DNA from 2 places in the Vibrio sp. SS-MA-C1-2 genome. Region 1 is predicted to be linked to the other one. Evidence: riboswitches for the same ligand, from Rfam matches in the RefSeq annotation. Region 1 holds a riboswitch; the other holds the start of a gene.
What was found. A riboswitch is a leader RNA that binds a small molecule or an ion and turns the genes downstream of it on or off. The one in region 1 is predicted to bind thiamine pyrophosphate.
Positions count from the first base shown of each region.

Region 2: another riboswitch for thiamine pyrophosphate. It lies ahead of L0B53_RS14685 (ABC transporter permease); the one in region 1 lies ahead of thiB (thiamine ABC transporter substrate binding subunit).

Region 1 covers NZ_CP090981.1:322,027-325,355, reverse strand. Annotated here, with positions in the region: gene thiP (thiamine/thiamine pyrophosphate ABC transporter permease) at 1-823, opposite strand, end outside; gene thiB (thiamine ABC transporter substrate binding subunit) at 823-1,845, opposite strand; TPP riboswitch at 1,972-2,070, opposite strand; gene leuD (3-isopropylmalate dehydratase small subunit) at 2,211-2,813, opposite strand; gene leuC (3-isopropylmalate dehydratase large subunit) at 2,837-3,329, opposite strand, start outside.
Region 2 covers NZ_CP090981.1:2,266,803-2,270,131, reverse strand. Annotated here, with positions in the region: gene L0B53_RS14695 (FCD domain-containing protein) at 1-222, shown strand, start outside; gene uxuA (mannonate dehydratase) at 285-1,466, shown strand; TPP riboswitch at 1,603-1,708, shown strand; gene L0B53_RS14685 (ABC transporter permease) at 1,698-2,480, shown strand; gene L0B53_RS14680 (thiamine-binding protein) at 2,549-2,854, shown strand; gene L0B53_RS14675 (ABC transporter substrate-binding protein) at 2,857-3,329, shown strand, end outside.

The DNA.
Region 1 (3,329 bases):
TTGGACTATCAATAAAAGTGGGTTTTTCTAGGGCTTGCTGACTATCAATCGCTATCGATTTAGCAAAGCGGAGCGAGATAAGGACAACGGTTCCACAAAGTAGCATCTGCCAAATCGCCAACAGTGCGCCATAACCTAAATCAAAGTCATAGCGGATTGCTTGATAGATTGCCAACTCAACGGTGGTCGATTTTGGCCCTCCCCCCAAAGACATCACAGTGGCAAAGCTGGTAAAGCAGAGCATAAAAATCAAGCCGATAATATGAGGAAGTTGTTGTCTCATCACTGGCCACTCAACAAATTTAAATTTACTCCAACTGTTTAATCCAAGTTGAGATGCTAATTTGTGTTGTTGAGAGGGAATTGCATTTAAGCTTTGGATAAGCAGTCGAGCAGACAATGGCGCATTAAAAAAGACATGGGCTAATAAGATGCCACCTAAACCGTAAATATTAAACTTGCTGTCAAACAGTTTATTAATTAGCCCGCTATTACCATAAATCGCTAATAGACCAAAAACCGCCACTAAAACAGGTAACACTAAGGTCATCGCAAAAACACGTAATAACAGCTTTTTCGCAAAAAATTGACGACGATAAAGTGCGAGTGCAATAGGAATTGAGAGCAGTACGCTCAATAGCACCGATAACCCAGCTTGATAGAAACTGAATTGAGTGATGTGACGGATATAGGGATCTTGCCAGATCTGACTGATATCATTGAGAGAGCTATGGCTGAAAAGTAGCGTAATTGCAGCACCAATCAGCAATAGAATAAGCCCAGTAATGGTGATACCAGGCCAAATTTTACTATTAGAAACCACTACTGACTAACTGCCTGTTGCCATTGACGAACCCACTGTTTGCGACTGTTAGCAATTTTCTCTGAATCTAAAAGTAGCGGCTTAGATGGCGTGACTAATTGATCAAACTCTTTCGGCAGTGGCGCATCGGTTGCTGGGTACATCCAGTTACCTGTTGGAATATATTGTTGAAAATCGTTAGTGAGAACAAAATTGATAAATTGGTCAGCAAGCTTTGACTGTTTTGTTCCTGCCACTTTAGCAACCGTTTCAATCTGCATATAGTTACCTTCAGTAAAGGTCGTTTCTTTGTATTTATCGTCTTGTTCGTCAATGATATGGTAAGCCGGAGAGGTAGTATAAGAGAGAACAAAATCTGATTCTCCTTTTAGGAACATATTGTAGGCTTCACTCCACCCCTTGGTTACGGTCACCGTTTTATCGGCAATCTGTTGCCAAGCTTGTGGTGCTTGATCGCCATAGATCGACTCGATCCAAAGCAGTAGACCTTGCCCTACCGATGATGTTCTTGGATCTTGGTAGATAATCGAGTAATCATTATCTTTTGATAGTAGTTCTGCAAAGCTTGCTGGTGGTGTTTTCATTTTTTCGCTGTTATAGATAAATGAAAAATAGCCGTAATCGTAAGGAATAAAGGTCTGGTTATCCCATTTTATTGGTAAGTCTAACTTGGATAAATCGGCATGACTTGGCGTGAAGAGTCCGGTTTTTTCGGCTTCGGTGATCGAGTTATTATCTAAACCTAAAACGATATCAGCTTTGTTACTTTTACCTTCTAAACGCAGGCGGTTTAACATTGCCGCGCCACTATCGAGAGTGACATAGTTTAGAGTACAGCCGCCACACTGTTTTTCAAATTCAGCTTTAACTTTTGGGCCGGGTCCCCAACTTGCCGCGAAGGATTCATAAGTATAAACAGTGAGGGTCGGCTGCTCTGTTTCGGCCATTGCTGATGTTGTTAGTAAACAGGTGGTGGCAAGTAGAGTGCCTGTAACTATCTTATTAGTCAGTGCTTTATTCATTTTTTATCTTCCTCTGATTATTTAAATTGCCATTAAAACAGGACTTAAATTTAGAGGCATAGCGTTGAGCTTGAGGAGGGCAATGTGGATTTATGGTTTTATTTTCCTTACCATAAACAGTTGCGATTCAAGGTTAGTCTCAATTCCTACGCCAGCATTATCTGGTTCAGGTTCAATGGGTTCCGGTCTGTCCGATCTCAGCTTAAAGCCCCCCAATGAGAACATAATCAGTGTAAAGTTTCTCACGACTAAATACCAGTTTGAAGATAAGAATCATTCAATAAAAAAAGCCCTAATAGACGTTTTCTCGACTTTAAAATCAGAAAATGATCTATCAGGGCTGATTGTTTTTAAGCGACTTATTTTTAGCGTAAAAACTCAGGGATATTTTGCTCGAATGCAGCAATCTTCTCTTCATGCTGTAGAGTTAGACCGATGTTGTCTAAACCATTCAGCAAACAGTGACGACGGAATTCATCAATCTCAAATGAATACGTTTTTCCGTTAGCTTCGACAGTCATGCTCTCTAGGCTCACGGTGATCTCTGCACCCGGTGTTGAGTTAACAAAGTTGAATAACTCATCAACTTGCTCTTCTGTTAGGCGAACTGGCACCATTTGGTTATTGATTGAGTTGCCATAGAAAATATCGGCAAAGCTTGATGAGATCATCACTTTAATGCCGTAATCTGCTAATGCCCAAGGTGCGTGTTCACGAGATGAACCACAGCCGAAGTTCTCACGAGCCAATAGAATTGAAGCACCTTGATAACGCGCTTTATTCATTACAAACTCAGGATTGGCTTCTGTCCCTGCATCATCAAGAAAACGCCAATCATGGAATAAGTGCTGACCAAAACCTGTGCGTGTTACTTTTTGTAAGAACTGCTTAGGAATAATGGCATCAGTATCGATGTTTGCTGTATCCAAAGGAACAACTAAACCTGTGTGTTGTTTAAAACCGGTAATAGACATGGTAACTGCTCCTATCCTTAAGCTTCTTCTAATTCACGAATGTCAACAAAATGACCGGCAATTGCCGCTGCGGCTGCCATTGCTGGGCTCACTAAGTGAGTACGTCCATCTCGACCTTGACGGCCTTCAAAGTTACGGTTGCTGGTGGATGCACAACGCTCATGAGGACCTAATCGGTCATTATTCATCGCTAAGCACATTGAGCAACCCGGTAGACGCCATTCGAAACCAGCTTCAATAAATAGACGGTCTAAACCCTCTAATTCAGCTTGAGCTTTTACCTGTTCTGAACCTGGAACCACTAATGCTTGAACATGATTGGCAACCTTACCGCCTTTGATCATCGCCGCTGCTGCACGCATATCTTCAATACGAGAGTTAGTACAAGAGCCAATAAAGACTTTGTCGATCTTAACGTCAGTAAGTGATTGATCAGACTCCAATCCCATGTAGTTAAGCGCTTTGGTTGCTGAGGTTTGTTCCACAGGATCAGCGAAAGAGCTTGCCGTT
Region 2 (3,329 bases), 1.1 Mb from region 1:
ACTGATAGCTCAATGTGGCGACAACTACACACACATATTACGAATAAGAATTATCGAATTGCGTGGCTAGATGATCACGAACAAGTATTAAGAGCCTTGCAACGTCGAGATCCGGATGGTGCAAGGGATGCGATGTGGCAACATTTAGAAAATGTAAAACAGACTTTGTTTAAATTATCTGATGTTGATGATCCCAATTTTGATGGTTTTTTATTTAGATAATCGAATTTTATAAAGTGAATTGAGAATAACTCGACTCACAGTCAAAGAAGTAAGGGTATAAAATGGAACAGACATGGCGTTGGTATGGCCCAAATGACAATGTGTCATTAGATGATATTAAACAAGCTGGAGCAACTGGTATTGTTAATGCTTTACACCATATTCCAAATGGTGAAGTGTGGACAAAGGAAGAAATTTTAGCACGTAAAGCGATCATCGAAGCAAAAGGACTGACTTGGTCTGTGGTTGAAAGTGTTCCTGTACATGAAGAGATTAAAACTCGTACTGGCAATTACGCTAAGTGGATTGAAAATTATAATCAATCTCTAATCAACCTTGCTGAATGCGGTATCGATACTGTTTGTTATAACTTTATGCCTGTTCTTGATTGGACTCGTACTGATCTTGAATATCAATTAGAAGATGGTTCAAAAGCATTACGTTTTGATCAAATCGAATTTGCAGCTTTTGAGTTGTTTATTTTAAGACGCCCTGGTGCTGAGCTAGAATATTCTGCCGGTGAGCAAGAAGAAGCACGAGCTTGTTTTGAAGCGATGAGCCCAGCTAATGTTGCTAAATTGACATCAAATATTATTGCTGGTTTACCAGGAGCAGAAGAAGGTTATACACTAGAAGAGTTTCAGGCTCGTTTAGATACTTATCAAGGTATTGATAAAGCTAAATTGCGTGAGCATATGGTATTATTCCTTGAAGTTCTAATTCCAACTTGTGAACAGTATGGATTAAAATTAGCGGTTCATCCGGACGATCCACCCCGTCCAATCTTAGGTTTACCACGTATTGTTTCGACGATTGAAGATATTGAAGCGTTGACTACCGCAGTACCAAGTAAAATGAATGGTATTACTATGTGTACGGGCTCTTACGGCGTTCGTGGTGATAATGACTTAGTTAATATGATTGAAACTTATGGTGACCGTATTTACTTTACACACCTACGTTCAACTCAACGTGAAGAAAATCAAATGAGCTTCCATGAAGCCGCTCATTTAGAAGGTGATGTTGATATGTATAATGTTATCAATGCACTTCTAAAAGAAGAAACACGTCGTATTGATAACGGAGAGACTCGCTTGATCCCAATGCGCCCAGATCATGGCCACCAAATGATCGATGATTTAAATAAGAAAACTAACCCTGGTTATTCTTGTATTGGTCGTTTAAAAGGTCTTGCTGAAATTCGTGGTGTTGAATTAGCATTGAAACGTGCATTTTATAGCTAATATTAATCGTTATTTGATTTATATAAACCGACTCTTGCAGTCGGTTTTTTTATATCTTCCGTTTACTTTAATTGTGATTAGAGTCTCACTTTTACTTTTTCTATGTTGTTATCTAGTTTAATTATCGTTAAATTTTCATTGATTCAGTGGGAGCCATAAATAATTTGTGGCTGAGAGGCGTCAAGCGACCATTATAACCTGATTTGGCTAATACCAACGTAGGGATGATAGATGCAAACAACTTCAATGAAGATCTTATCTTCAACTCTTTTTATTATTTTAATTCTTGTTATTACTCCATTTTTTTCTGGTGGCGCTTTAATTTTTTATCATTATTCGGCTGCTAATGAGTGGGTAATGAGTCAATCAGTACAACACAGCCTTCTTGCTATCAAGCAGTTCTTGGCGAGTGATCTTAGTGTGTTGCTGCATCACTCCTATTATTCTATTGTACTCCTTTTTTCTGGTCTGCTTTGCTCTGTTGTGGTGGCTGTTTTACTTCTCTGGCTAACTTCACTTTCCCGTCGTTGTGATAAAGTGATTTTGCCCGTTGTGATTATGGGGCAGGCGATACCATCTGTTGCATTAGCTCCTATTATTATTAGCTATTTTGGCTTGGGCTTTGTACCTAAAATTTTATTTGTTGCAACGTTTAGCTTCTTTCCCATCTTTTTTTATGCCAATAGTTTTTTAAAATCTCAACCCAAAGAATGGCAAAAGTTTCATTTGTTATTAGGGCTGAATAAAAATCAACGATTTTGGCGAATTGATCTCTGGCATGCGCTCCCTTCATTAGCGACGGGTCTGAGACTTTCATTAACTTACAGTTTTGGTACGGTAATATTTGTTGAGTGGTTGGGGGGAAAGTACGGCTTAGGTATTTATCTTGCTCGGGCACTAAGTAGCTTTTCATCCCTGCGAGTCACGATTATTGCCTGTTATGTCACATTAATGGCGTTGCTGTTAGTCAAGTTTGCCCGTTGGTGTGAAAAGAGAATTATTTACTGGCAATAAACTTTTATCTTTATCTCTACTCATTTAGTTGAGGGAGCGTTTACATCTGTACATTATAAGGAAATAATATGTCTTACTCACTTTCATTAAAATATATCACTCAAAAATCCGAAAAATATTCAGCTTATGATAGCGTGGATCAAGTTTTAGCCTGTATAGCAAAAAGTGGCTTGACCCATACTATTGGCGTCAGTGAAACGACCGTCACGTCTGATAATTTTGATCTGATTTTACAATTACTCAAAGAGGTAGAATCGATTTCTCGTGCTGAATCACCAACCGGATTTATGTTGTTGGCAAATGTGACTTATGCCAGCTATGAACAGGATATGGTTGAAAAAATGCAACGTGTTGAAAGATTTTCAGGAGAGTAATAATGAAAATTTATCAAAAAGTTGGCCTGTTATTATTCTCGAGTTTAACGTTATTTGGTTGTGATAAATCGTCTGAAACCAGGGAAGATAACCATATAGTATTAAGCTTAGATTGGACGCCGAATACCAATCATACGGGATTCTATGTTGCTAAAGAGCTTGGATATTATCATGATGTTGGGATTGATTTAGAAATTGTTCAGCCGCATCAAAGTAGTGCTAATCAATTAGTTGACTCAAAACAAGTCGATTTTGGAATAACAACGGGCTATTCACATCTTCGTTCTGTCGACAATGGTCTAGCGGTAGTTAATATTGCCACGATTCTTCCGGTTCATACGTCCAGCTTTTACTCTCTAGCTGAAACGCCATTAAACAAGGTTGAGGATTTTGAAGGTAAAACTTACGTTGGCTGGTCTAGTCCGCTGGTGGATGGGATTTTTAATACTATGATGACATCTTTAGGTAAAAAGGG